DNA from 3 places in the Streptomyces sp. WY228 genome. Region 1 is predicted to be linked to each of the others. Evidence: riboswitches for the same ligand, from Rfam matches in the RefSeq annotation. Region 1 holds a riboswitch; each other region holds the start of a gene.
What was found. Region 1 has a riboswitch for thiamine pyrophosphate ahead of KV381_RS27785 (thiamine ABC transporter substrate binding subunit). Riboswitches for the same ligand answer to the same signal wherever they lie in the genome.
Positions count from the first base shown of each region.

Region 1 (4,270 bases):
GCCGGACGGGTATTTGAAGGACGTCACGGCCGGGGTCTTCGCGGCGTTCTACGTGCCGTTCCTGGCCACCTTCGTCGCCCTGCTGCTGACGGCGGACGACGGATCGTGGCGCGTGCTGACCTTCCTGGTCCTCACCGTGGTCAGCGACACGGGGGCCTACGCCGTCGGCTGGCGCTTCGGCACGCACAAGCTCGCCCCGCGCATCAGCCCCGGCAAGACCCGCGAGGGCCTGTTCGGAGCCGTCGCCTTCGCGATGGTCGCCGGCGCGCTGTGCATGGAGTTCCTGATCGACGGCGGCGCCTGGTGGCAGGGTCTGCTGCTCGGCCTCGCGGTCGCCGTCAGCGCCACCCTCGGCGACCTGGGCGAGTCCATGATCAAGCGGGACCTCGGGATCAAGGACATGGGCACCCTGCTCCCCGGCCACGGCGGCATCATGGACCGGCTGGACTCGCTGCTGCCGACCGCACCGGTCGTCTGGCTGCTGCTGGTGCTGTTCGTGGGCTCCGGCTGAGTCTCCCGGCACTCCGGCACCCTGTCCCACCTGCACGTTCCACGAGTGAGGGTCCGTCGTCCACAGGGCGGCGGGCCCTCACCCGTCTGTCTGCGACACTGGATGAACCATGCCTAAGCCCGGAGAACTCACTTTCGTCGCGCCCCGCGGAGCCAAGAAGCCGCCGCGGCACCTCGCCGACCTCACGCCCGCCGAGCGCAAGGAAGCGGTCGCCGCGACCGGTGAGAAGCCGTTCCGCGCCCAGCAGCTCTCGCAGCACTACTTCGCGCGGTACGCGCACGACCCGGCCCAGTGGACCAACATCCCGGCCGCGTCGCGGGAGAAGCTCGCCGAGGCGCTGTTCCCCGACCTGATGTCCGTGATCCGGCACATCAGCTGCGACGACGACACCACGCGCAAGACCCTGTGGAAGCTGCACGACGGCACGCTCGTCGAGTCCGTCCTGATGCGCTACCCGGACCGCGTCACGATGTGCATCTCCTCGCAGGCCGGCTGCGGCATGAACTGCCCCTTCTGCGCCACCGGACAGGCCGGCCTCGACCGCAATCTGTCGACCGCCGAGATCGTCCACCAGATCGTCGACGGCATGCGCGCCCTGCGCGACGGCGAGGTGCCCGGCGGCCCCGCGCGGCTCTCCAACATCGTCTTCATGGGCATGGGCGAGCCGCTCGCCAACTACAACCGCGTCGTCGGCGCGATCCGCCGGCTCACCGACCCCGAGCCGGACGGCCTCGGCCTCTCGCAGCGCGGGATCACCGTCTCCACCGTCGGCCTGGTCCCGGCCATGCTGCGCTTCGCCGACGAGGGCTTCAAGTGCCGCCTCGCCGTCTCGTTGCACGCCCCGGACGACGAGCTGCGCGACACCCTGGTCCCCGTCAACACCCGGTGGAACGTCCGCGAGGTGCTGGACGCCGCCTGGGAGTACGCGGAGAAGTCCGGCCGCCGGATCTCCATCGAGTACGCCCTGATCCGGGACATCAACGACCAGGCCTGGCGCGGCGACCTGCTCGGCCGGCTGCTCAAGGGCAAGCGGGTGCACGTCAACCTGATCCCGCTCAACCCCACGCCCGGCTCCAAGTGGACCGCCTCGCGACCCGAGGACGAGAAGGCGTTCGTCGAGGCCATCGCGGCGCACGGCGTGCCCGTCACGGTCCGGGACACCCGGGGCCAGGAGATCGACGGGGCCTGCGGTCAGCTGGCGGCCTCCGAGCGCTAGCCTCCCCGGGCGGCCGGAAACCGCCGGTGTAGCCTGGGCCCGAAATCAACTTCATATTCCGACAGGGGAGCGCCACAGCGCTGAGAGTGCGGCACCAAGGACAGGTTGGCCGCAGACCCTCTGAACCTCGCCCGGGTCATTCCGGGTAGGAAGTTCGGACCTTACTCAAGCTGTTGCGCCCTGCCCGCTTCCGGTTCGCCGGACAGCGGGCGGGGCCGCGTCTCTTCCTGGTCACCTCCAGGAGGAATCAGATGAACACCACCACGAAGTACGCGGCGACCGCGCTCGCCGCCGCCCTCGGCGTCACCCTGCTCGCGGGCTGCGGCGACGACGGCTCGGCGGGCTCCGGCGCCTCCAAGGGCAGCGGCTCCAAGACCGTCACCCTGGTCAGCCACGACTCCTTCAACGTCTCGGAGGACGTGCTGAAGGCGTTCACGAAGGAGACCGGCTACACGGTCAAGACCCTCAAGAGCGGCGACGCCGGGGCCGCGCTCAACCAGGAGATCCTGACCAAGGGCTCCCCGCGCGGCGACGTCTTCTTCGGCGTCGACAACACCCTGCTCTCCCGCGCCCTCGACAACGGCCTGTTCACCGCGTACGAGGCCAAGGGCCTGGACCGCGTCGCGGCGGACACGCAGACGGACGAGAAGCACCGGGTCACGCCCGTCGACACCGGCGACATCTGCGTGAACTACGACAAGAAGTACTTCGCCGACAAGAAGCTCGCGCCGCCGAAGACCTTCGCGGACCTGATCAAGCCCGCGTACAAGGACCTCCTCGTCACCGAGAACGCCGCCAGTTCCTCGCCCGGTCTCGGCTTCCTCCTCGGCACCATCGCCGCCGAGGGCGAGGACGGCTACGAGGCGTACTGGAAGAAGCTCAAGGCCAACGGCGTCAAGGTCGTCGACGGCTGGGAGCAGGCGTACAACGAGGAGTTCTCCGGCTCCGCGGGCGGCAAGAAGGCCAAGGCCGACCGGCCGCTCGTCGTCTCCTACGCCTCCAGCCCGCCCGTCGAGGTGCTCTACGCCGACCCGCAGCCGAAGGAGGCCCCCACCGGGGTCGCCACCGGCACCTGCTTCCGGCAGACCGAGTACGCCGGGCTGCTGACCGGGGCGAAGAACGAGGCGGGCGGCAAGGCGCTGCTGGACTTCATGATCAGCAAGACGTTCCAGGAGGACATGCCGCTCACCATGTTCGTGAACCCGGTCGTGAAGGACGCGAAGCTGCCGGAGCTGTTCACGCAGCACGGCGAGAGCGTCGAGACGCCTCCCACCGTCGCGCCCGAGAAGATCACCGCCAACCGTGAGCAGTGGATCCAGTCGTGGCAGTCGCTGGTCCTGAAGTAGGGCCCGAGGAGCGCACCGCCCGGCCCGCGCCGTCCGTCCGGGGGGCCGGGCGGCGCGGGGCCGCGGTGCGGCTCGGCCTGATGGCCGTGCCCGTCGCGTTCTTCGCGGTGTTCTTCGCCTACCCCGTGACCGCGATCGTCGGCCGCGGCCTCAAGGCGGGCGGCGACTGGCAGTTCGGGCGGATCGGTGACGTGCTGAGCCGCCCGGACATCCTCGACGTCCTCTGGTTCACCACCTGGCAGGCCCTCGCCTCGACCGCGCTCACCCTGCTGATCGCGCTGCCCGGGGCGTATGTCTTCGCGCGCTTCGACTTCCCGGGCAAGCAGGTGCTGCGCGCGGTCGTCACCGTGCCGTTCGTGCTGCCGACCGTCGTCGTCGGCACCGCGTTCCTGGCGCTGCTCGGACGCGGCGGGCTCCTCGACGAGCTGTGGGGCGTCCGTCTCGACACCACCGTGTGGGCGATCCTGCTGGCCCATGTCTTCTTCAACTACGCCGTGGTCGTCAGGACGGTGGGCGGGCTCTGGTCCCAGCTGGACCCGCGTCAGGAGGAGGCCGCCCGGGTGCTGGGCGCCGGACGGTTCGCCGCGTTCCGCCGGGTGACGCTGCCCGCGCTCGCCCCGGCCGTGGCCGCCGCCGCGCTGATGGTCTTCCTCTTCACGTTCACCTCCTTCGGCGTCGTACAGATCCTCGGCGGACCGGCGTACTCCACCCTGGAGGTGGAGATCTACCGGCAGACCGCGCAACTGCTGGACCTGCCGACGGCCGCCGTGCTGACCCTGGTGCAGTTCGCCGCGGTCGGCGGAATCCTCGCCGTGCACGCCGCGACCGTACGCCGCCGGGAGCGGGCGCTGAAGCTGGTCGATCCGGCGCAGACCTCGCGGAGGCCGCGTGGCGCGGGCCAGTGGGCATTGCTCGGCGGCGTTCTGCTCACCGCCCTGCTGCTGATCCTGCTGCCGCTCGGCGTGCTGGTGGAGCGCTCCTTCGACGGAGCGGGCGGAGCCGGCGGTTACGGCTTCGGCTACTACCGGGCCCTCCAGTCGGCCGGGGCGGGCGGCTCCTCCACCTTCCTGGTGCCGCCGCTGGAGGCCGTCGGCAACTCCCTGCGGTACGCGCTCGTCGCGACGCTCATCGCCCTCGTCGTCGGCGGGCTCGCCGCGGCGGCCCTGACCCGGCGGGCCGGGCGGCTGGTCCGCGGCT
Region 1 is NZ_CP079114.1:6,318,612-6,322,881, forward strand. Features, by position in the region: gene KV381_RS27775 (phosphatidate cytidylyltransferase) at 1-511, shown strand, start outside; gene rlmN (23S rRNA (adenine(2503)-C(2))-methyltransferase RlmN) at 621-1,727, shown strand; TPP riboswitch at 1,781-1,897, shown strand; gene KV381_RS27785 (thiamine ABC transporter substrate binding subunit) at 1,979-3,073, shown strand; gene KV381_RS27790 (iron ABC transporter permease) at 3,154-4,270, shown strand, end outside.

Region 2 (4,270 bases), 4.4 Mb from region 1:
CCTGGGCGCCCTGGTCGAAGACCGCGACGACATTGGGGTGCGCCAGGCGCGCCACCGACTTGGCCTCACGGATGAAGCGCTCGACGAACGAGACGTCGGTGGCGAGCGCCGGGTGCATCACCTTGAGGGCGAGCACCCGGTCCAGGCGGGTGTCCACGGCCCGGTAGACCGTGGCCATCCCGCCGACGGCGATGCGCGCCTCAATGCGATACCGGCCGTCGAGCAGCTGCCCGACAAGAGGGTCCTGGAGGGTCGTGTCCACCCCGAGAGTCTACGAGCCGCCACCGACACCCCGGACGGGCCGGGGCACTCCCGGGTCCGTTCTGCAGCCGATCCGTGACAGGGACAATTCAAGCCCCTCCTCAAGCCTCTCCGGCGATTGAGGAGCGGGGGCCCGGGGGCAGCGCCCCCGGACACGTACCGACGGCTCAGAACGCCGGCCGCTCCGGATCCAGCACCGCCCGCCCGTCCACCGGCGACGACGCCTCGGCGAAGCGGCGGCGCGGAATCCGCCCCGCCCGGTACGCGAGCCGCCCGCCCTCCACCGCATGACGCATCGCACCCGCCATCAGCTCCGGCTCCTGGGCCCGGGTCACCGCCGAGGCCAGCATCACGGCCGCGCACCCCAGCTCCATCGCCTGCGCCGCGTCCGAGGCCGTCCCGGCGCCCGCGTCGAGGATCACCGGCACCCCGGCACGCTCGACGATCAGCTCGAAGTTGTGCGGGTTGCGGATGCCGAGTCCGGAGCCGATGGGGGAGCCGAGCGGCATGATCGCCGCGCAGCCCACGTCCTCCAGCTTCCGGGCCAGCACCGGATCGTCGTTGGTGTACGGCAGCACGACGAACCCGTCGTCGACCAGGGTCTCCGCCGCGTCCAGCAGCTCGACGGTGTCCGGCAGCAGGGTCCGCTCGTCCGCGATCACCTCCAGCTTGACCCAGTCGGTGCCGAGCGCCTCCCGGGCCAGCCGGGCGGTCAGCACCGCCTCACCGGCGGTGAAGCAGCCCGCGGTGTTCGGCAGCACCTGGATGGAGAGCCGCTCCAGCACCGAGAGCACCGAACCCTGCACCGTCGGGTCCAGCCGGCGCATCGCCACGGTGGTCAGTTCGGTGCCGGAGGCGATCAGCGAGCGCTCCAGCACCTCCAGGCTCGGGGCGCCGCCGGTGCCCATGATCAGCCGGGAGCCGAAGGCGGCGGGCCCCAGGGAGAAGACGTCGTCCGACATGGTCAGCCTCCCTGCACGGCGGTCAGGATCTCGACGCGGTCGCCCTCGCCGAGCGGCGTGGCGGCCCACCGGCCGCGCGGGACGACGCTCTCGTTGACGGCGACGGCGACCCCGGAGCGGGCCGGGGTCACCGTGGCGACGAGGGCGTCCAGGGCGGTCCCGGCCACCACGGCACGGGCTTCCCCGTTCACCGAGACGGACACGGTGGCGGTCGCGGTGGCCTCCGGTGCGGCTGCTCGCGGTACGGCGACGGCATCCGGGACGGCGGGCTGCTGGGTCATACGGGCTGCTCCTGGAGTACGGGGGCGGCGGGGGCGGTCGCCGCGAAACGGCCGGGGGCGAAGGGGCGCGCCGGCTCGGGCAGCTCGCCGGTGGTCAGGGCGTCGGCCATCGCGTCCCCGGTGACCGGGGTCAGCAGGACGCCGTTGCGGTGGTGGCCGGTGGCGAGCAGCAGACCGGGCAGGGCGGTCGGGCCGAGCAGCGGGGCGTTGTCGGGCGAGGCGGGGCGCAGACCGGCCAGGGTCTCGGTGAGCGGCAGCTCGGTGATGCCGGGCACCAGTTCATGGGCGTCGCGCAGCAGCTCGTACACCCCGCCGGCGGTCACCGTGGTGTCCCAGCCCAGCTCCTCGCTGGTGGCGCCGACGACCAGCTCGCCGTTCTCGCGCGGTACGAGGTAGAGGTGGCCGCCGCGGACCACGGCGCGCACGGTGCGGCTGAGGAAGGGGGCGTACGCCGGTGGCACGGTGAGCCGCAGGACCTGGCCCTTGACCGGGCGGACCGGCGGCACGAACTCCGGCGGAAGCCCCGCGAGCCGGCCGCTGAGGCTGCCCGCGGCGAGCACGACCTGATCGGCCGCGAACACCGTACCGTCGCCGAGCAGCGCCCCGGCCGCCCGGCCCCCGGCGACGGTGAGCCGCTCGGCGGTCGTCCGGCGGAACGCGACCCCGGCCCGCTCGCCCGCGGTCAGCAGCGCCGCGGCGAGGCGGCGCGGATCCACCTGGTGGTCGCCGTCCACCCGCAGGCCGCCCCGCACGCCCGGGGCCAGCATCGGCTCCAGACGGCGGCACTCACGGCCGCTCAGCCAGGTCGATTCCAGCCCCGAACGCTCCTGGAGGGCGTGCAGTTCGCGCAGATGCGCGCGGTCGTCGGAGTCCAGCGCGACGGCGAGCGTGCCGCAGGTGCGGAAGCCGGTGTCCCGGCCGCTCGCCTCCTCCAGCTCGGCCACGAACGCCGGATAGCGGGCGGCGGAGGCGAGGTTGAGCCCGAGCAGCATCTGCTCGCCGTAGTGCAGTTCGGTGACGGCGGCCAGCATGCCCGCCGCGACCTGTGCGGCGCCGCCGCCCGGTGCGGGGTCCGCCACCGTGACGCGCAGCCCCCGCTGGGCGGCCCGCCACGCGGTGACCAGACCGATGATGCCGCCCCCGATGACGAGGACGTCGGATCCGGCGGTTCTCCGTGAGGCTCCTGAGGTGTTCCCCGAGGCGCACATGGGTGTCCAACCCCTCCCTTCGCCGGCATGACCCGGAGCAGGTTCGTACGGTCGGAGGCCGTCCAGCCTCCCTCTCAGCCCGGTGCGTCCGGGCTCCCGTGAGTGTTCTACCTTGGCCACCATAAACCCCGCCGTCCACCGCCCAGTCAGGGAGCAGCCACCATGGCCCGTTCGCTCGACGGACTCGTCCTCGCGCCCGTCGCCGACCAGGCCCCGGGCCAGGTCGGCACCCGCACCCGCTTCACGTACCACGAGCAAGGCGGCCGGATCTGGGCCGAGTACACGGGCGGCGACGTCGTCCGCGGCCATCTCGTCGGCACCCGGGACGGGGACGCGCTGGACTTCCGCTACGTCCAGCTCAAGCAGGACGGAACGACCTCGTCCGGACACTGCCTCTCCACCGTCGTCGACCTCGCGGACGGCCGGGTGCGGCTGGAGGAGCGGTGGCGGTGGGAGTCCCAGGAGGGCAGCGGGACCAGCGTGGTGGAGGAAGTGCCCTCCTGACGGCCGTCGTTCCGGCATTCCGCCGACCGCCTTCCTGACGATGCGTCAGGTGATTAAGGTGGGCAGGTGAGCGAGCAGCAGACGCAGAAGAGTCCGGACCGGAACGTCGTGGTCGTCGGAGCGGGCATGGCGGGCGTGCAGAGCGCCGTGGCCCTGCGCGAGGCGGGCTTCGCCGGGCCCGTCACCCTGATCGGCGCCGAGCCCCACCAGCCCTACGACCGCCCGCCGCTCTCCAAGGCCGTCCTGCTCGGCAAGGCCGAGCACTCCGCCTTCGACGTCGACTTCGAGGCGCTGGACATCACCCTGCGCCTCGGCCTGGACGTCACCGCCCTGCGCGCCGCCGACCATGTGCTGGACACCGCCGAGGGCCCCGTCCGCTATGACTCCCTCATCCTCGCGACCGGCGCGGAGCCCATCACCCTGCCCGGCGCCGAGGGCGTGCCCGGCGTCCATCTGCTGCGCACCCTCGACGACGCCGCCCGGCTGCGGCCCGTCCTGGACCGGCAGCACGACGTGGTCGTCGTCGGGGCGGGCTGGATCGGCGCGGAGTTCGCCACCGCCGCCCGGGCCGCCGGCTGCGCGGTCACCGTCGTCGAGGCCGCCGCCCGCCCGCTCGCGGGCACCCTGCCCGCCGAGGTGGCCGCCCCGATGGCCGACTGGTACGCCGACAGCGGTGCCGAACTCCTCACCGGAGCCCGGGTCGACCGCGTCGAGGAAGGAGCCGTCGTCCTCACCGACGGCCGCACCCTGCCCGCCGGAGCCGTGGTCGTCGGCATCGGCGCCCGCCCCGCCACCGGCTGGCTGGCCGGCTCCGGGGTCGAGCTCGGCCCGGACGGCTCGGTCACCGCCGACAGCGCGCTGCGCACCTCGCTGCCCGATGTGTACGCGGTCGGCGACTGCGCCTCCTTTCCCTCCGCCCGCTACGGAACACGCCTGCTGGTCCACCACTGGGACAACGCCCTCCAGGGTCCGCGCACCGCGGCCGCCGCGATCCTGGCGGCGCGGAGCGGCGAACCGGTCCCGGTCTACGACCCCGTCCCGTACTTCTGGTCCG
Region 2 is NZ_CP079114.1:1,954,063-1,958,332, reverse strand. Features, by position in the region: gene pknB (Stk1 family PASTA domain-containing Ser/Thr kinase) at 1-262, opposite strand, end outside; gene KV381_RS08365 (thiazole synthase) at 429-1,223, opposite strand; gene thiS (sulfur carrier protein ThiS) at 1,226-1,504, opposite strand; gene thiO (glycine oxidase ThiO) at 1,501-2,712, opposite strand; TPP riboswitch at 2,709-2,822, opposite strand; gene KV381_RS08350 (hypothetical protein) at 2,875-3,216, shown strand; gene KV381_RS08345 (NAD(P)/FAD-dependent oxidoreductase) at 3,343-4,270, shown strand, end outside.
Region 2: it holds a riboswitch for thiamine pyrophosphate, as region 1 does, so the genes downstream of both, thiO (glycine oxidase ThiO) here and KV381_RS27785 (thiamine ABC transporter substrate binding subunit) in region 1, are expected to answer to the same signal.

Region 3 (4,270 bases), 2.1 Mb from region 1:
TGAACCAGCTGTAGTTACCCGTAAAGGCGCGGACCGGGCGAAGGCGGGCCCCGGCACCATGACAGGGCCCGGTGGTCCCTGCCATGGTGCCGGAACGGATCAGTCGGCGATAGGCAGGTAGACCCGGTTGCCGGCGGCCGCGAACTCCTTCGACTTCTCGGCCATGCCCTCCTCGATCTCCTCCTGGGAACCGCCGTGCTGACGCCGGATGTCCTGGGAGATCTTCATCGAGCAGAACTTCGGCCCGCACATCGAGCAGAAGTGCGCCGTCTTCGCGGGCTCGGCGGGCAGCGTCTCGTCGTGGAACTCCCGTGCCGTGTCCGGGTCGAGGGCCAGGTTGAACTGGTCCTCCCACCGGAACTCGAACCGCGCGTCGGACAGCGCGTCGTCCCACTCCTGCGCGCCCGGGTGCCCCTTGGCGAGGTCGGCCGCGTGGGCGGCGATCTTGTAGGTGATCACGCCGGTCTTCACATCGTCCCGGTTGGGCAGCCCCAGGTGCTCCTTGGGCGTGACGTAGCAGAGCATCGCCGTGCCCCACCAGGCGATCATCGCGGCGCCGATGCCCGAGGTGATGTGGTCGTAGGCGGGCGCGACATCCGTGGTCAGCGGGCCGAGCGTGTAGAACGGCGCCTCCTCGCAGATCTCCTGCTGGAGGTCGATGTTCTCCTTGATCTTGTGCATCGGGACATGCCCGGGACCCTCGATCATGGTCTGCACGCCGAACCGCTTGGCGATCGTGTTCAGCTCGCCCAGCGTGCGCAGTTCGGCGAACTGCGCCTCGTCGTTGGCGTCCGCGATCGACCCGGGGCGCAGTCCGTCCCCCAGCGAGTAGGTGACGTCGTACGTCGCGAGGATCTCGCAGAGCTCCTCGAAGTGCTCGTAGAGGAACGACTCCTTGTGGTGCGCCAGACACCAGGCCGCCATGATCGAGCCGCCGCGCGAGACGATGCCGGTCTTGCGACGGGCCGTCAGCGGGACGTACGGCAGGCGCACGCCGGCGTGGACCGTCATGTAGTCCACGCCCTGCTCGGCCTGCTCGATGACGGTGTCCTTGTAGATCTCCCAGGTCAGCTCCTCGGCCCGGCCGTCGACCTTCTCCAGGGCCTGGTAGAGCGGGACGGTGCCGATCGGCACGGGGGAGTTGCGCAGCACCCACTCCCGGGTGGTGTGGATGTTGCGGCCGGTGGACAGGTCCATGACCGTGTCGGCGCCCCACTTCGTCGCCCAGGTCATCTTGTCCACCTCCTCCTCGATGGAGGAGGTGACGGCCGAGTTGCCGATGTTGGCGTTGACCTTCACCAGGAACCGCTTGCCGATGATCATCGGCTCGATCTCGGGGTGGTTGACGTTGGCCGGCAGTACGGCCCGGCCCTCCGCGATCTCCTCACGGACGACCTCGGCCTCGACGTTCTCCCGGATCGCCACGTACTCCATCTCCGGGGTGATCTCCCCCCGGCGGGCGTACGCGAGCTGGGTGACGGGGCGTCCGTCGCGGCTCCGGCGCGGCTGGCGCGGACGGCCGGGGAACACCGCGTCGAGGTTGCGCAGCCCGCCGCGCGGCGAGGTGTGCTTGAGCCCGTCGTCCTCGGGGCGGACCGGGCGACCCGCGTACTCCGCGGTGTCACCGCGGGCGATGATCCAGTTCTCCCGCAGGGGCGCGAGACCGCGGCGGACATCGGTGTCGATGCCGGGATCGGTGTACGGCCCCGACGTGTCGTACAGCGTCACGTCCTTGCCGTTGGTGAGGTGCACCTGTCGGACCGGCACCCGGAGGTCCGGGCGCGAGCCCTGGACGTACCCCTTGTGCCAGCCGATGGACTTCCCGGCCTCGTCGCCCTGGTGCGCGGCGTTCTGTTTCGAGGCAGGCGTGCGTGCGTCCGATGTGGTCATGAGACCTACTCCCTACGCCGGCATTACCCGGTAACAGGTTCGGCGGTCGGCGCAGCGAGTCCCGTACGGATGTACGGCGATCAGCGCCCTCTCAGCCCGGTGCTCCGAGCTCCCGCGTGTGCAAAGGTGCCTCCACGCTAGCGTCCTTTCCGGCGAGCTGACCAGAGGGCCCTCCCGTTCTTGCGATGATCGCCCCGTGACCTCCCCCCAAAGCGACCCCGCACCCCAGCCGCCGCCCCAGGGCCACAGCCACGGCCACACGCACAGCCACGGGCCCGCCGCGCCGGTCTCCCGACACCTGCGCAAGGTCATCGCCGCCGTGCTGATCCCGTTCGCGACGGCGGTCGTCGTCGGCCTGATCGCGTTCTGGCCCGGCGGCGTGCCCGACCACGAGCGCACCGGCGTCGGATTCGACCGGCAGACCCAGGACGGCAAGGTCGTCCAGGTGGTCAAGGTCGACTGCGCGGACGTCAACGCCGCGCAGGTGCCCCCGACCGGCGACACCTCCACACCCTCGGGCCGGGAGGCCGTCAACGAGCAGGAGGGGGACTGCGCGAAGGCCACCATCGAAGTGACCAGCGGCGACGACAAGGGCCGCAGGTTCGTCGAGGTGGTCCAGCCGGACGCGCCCCGGCAGCTGAAGGAGGGTCAGGGCGTGGTCGTGGCCTACGCGCCCGACGCGCCGCGCGACCTCCAGTATTCCGTGACCGACGTGGACCGGAAGGTCCCGATGGCGCTGCTCGCCGGGATCTTCGCGCTCGCCGTGGTCCTGGTGGGCCGGTTCCGCGGGCTGATGGCCCTGGTGGCGCTGGCCGTGTCGTTCGTCGTACTGACCCTGTTCATCCTGCCGGCCATCCTGCAGGGCTCGAATCCGCTGGTCGTGGCGGTGATCGGGGCCAGCGCGATCATGCTGGCTGCGCTCTATCTCTGTCACGGGGTGACGGCCCGTACCTCGGTCGCGGTCGTCGGCACGCTGATCTCGCTGCTGCTGATCGGGCTGCTGGGGTCCCTGTTCATCGGCTGGGCGAGCCTCAGCGGCAACACCGACGACAACACCGGCCTCATCCACGGCCTCTACCCGGACATCGACATGAGCGGTCTGCTGCTGGCCGGTGTCATCATCGGTTCGCTCGGGGTGCTCGACGATGTGACGGTCACACAGACCTCCGCCGTCTGGGAACTGCACCAGGCCGACCCGGAGATGGGTTGGAAGGGGCTGTACCGGGCAGGTATCCGTATCGGGAGGGACCACATCGCCTCGGTGGTCAACACCCTGGTGCTGGCGTACGCGGGCGCGGCGCTGCCGCTGCTGCTGCTCTTCTCCATCGCCCAGAGCAGTGTGGGGACGGTGGCCAACAGCGAGCTGGTCGCCGAGGAGATCGTCCGCACCCTGGTCGGGTCGATCGGCCTGGTCGCCTCGGTGCCGGTGACCACGGTGCTCGCCGCGCTGGTCGTCTCCGCGGACCGCCCGGGGCCCGGCGGCGCGCAGACGGCTACGGCCGCGCCCGCGCGGAGCGGCCGGGGCCGTCGACGCAAGAAGTGATGACGGGCTGTCGGCGCGCGACAGGATGACGGACCGTCGGCTGTACCCGCCCGGTCAGCCGGCGTTCTGCTCCTCGGCGAGGATGCGGCCGAGCGCGTCCTCCAGATTCCCGTCGAAGTCACCCTGCGTGTGCTCCTGACCGAGCGGCACGAGCTTGTCCGTCCGGTCGAGAAACGCCACCAGTGGCGCCGTTCCTGCCCGGAACAGCGCACGGTCCGCGCCGACCTGGAGCCGGATGTGCACATCGCCGAGGCCCTCGGGCTCGGTCGGGCCGATGTGCACATCTCCGTCGCCGCTCGGGCTGTTGAGCCCGTCCAGCAGCAGTTCGCGGCCGAACGCCCAGGTCACAGGGGCATCGCCGGGCAGGTGGAACGTCATCCGGATGGCGTACGGATCGCCGACCTCGTACCGGAGCTCCACCGGAATACGGAACGAGAGCTCCTCGGAGACGAGGAAGCTCATCATGACCTCTGCTTGAACCGACTCGCGCATCGTTCAACCCCGCAGTAGATGAAACTGGCCAGGAATGATCCCCCATGGCCCTATTGACGCCATCGTGGTGCACGCGATAGCAGATCACAAGGAGTGATTTTTCAGATACTGATAGAGAACACGAACGAACGCAAGAGGCTGGCGACTTCGCCACGTAGCTGTTCGACTGCGGGCAGCAACCGATCTTCCCGCTCCAGGGGTACGGAAATGGCCATCGCCGCAATGGTGGCACCGGCTGTGACGGGAATCGCGGCGCACACGGTCCCCAGTGCGTACTCCTGGCGTTCGATGACCGGTTCACCTCGTCGGAGGGTGCGCAGCCGCTCCAGAAGTGTGGCGCGATCT
Region 3 is NZ_CP079114.1:4,220,866-4,225,135, reverse strand. Features, by position in the region: gene thiC (phosphomethylpyrimidine synthase ThiC) at 100-1,890, opposite strand; TPP riboswitch at 1,883-2,016, opposite strand; gene KV381_RS18420 (YibE/F family protein) at 2,087-3,433, shown strand; gene KV381_RS18415 (SsgA family sporulation/cell division regulator) at 3,488-3,925, opposite strand; gene KV381_RS18410 (IclR family transcriptional regulator) at 4,027-4,270, opposite strand, start outside.
Region 3: it holds a riboswitch for thiamine pyrophosphate, as region 1 does, so the genes downstream of both, thiC (phosphomethylpyrimidine synthase ThiC) here and KV381_RS27785 (thiamine ABC transporter substrate binding subunit) in region 1, are expected to answer to the same signal.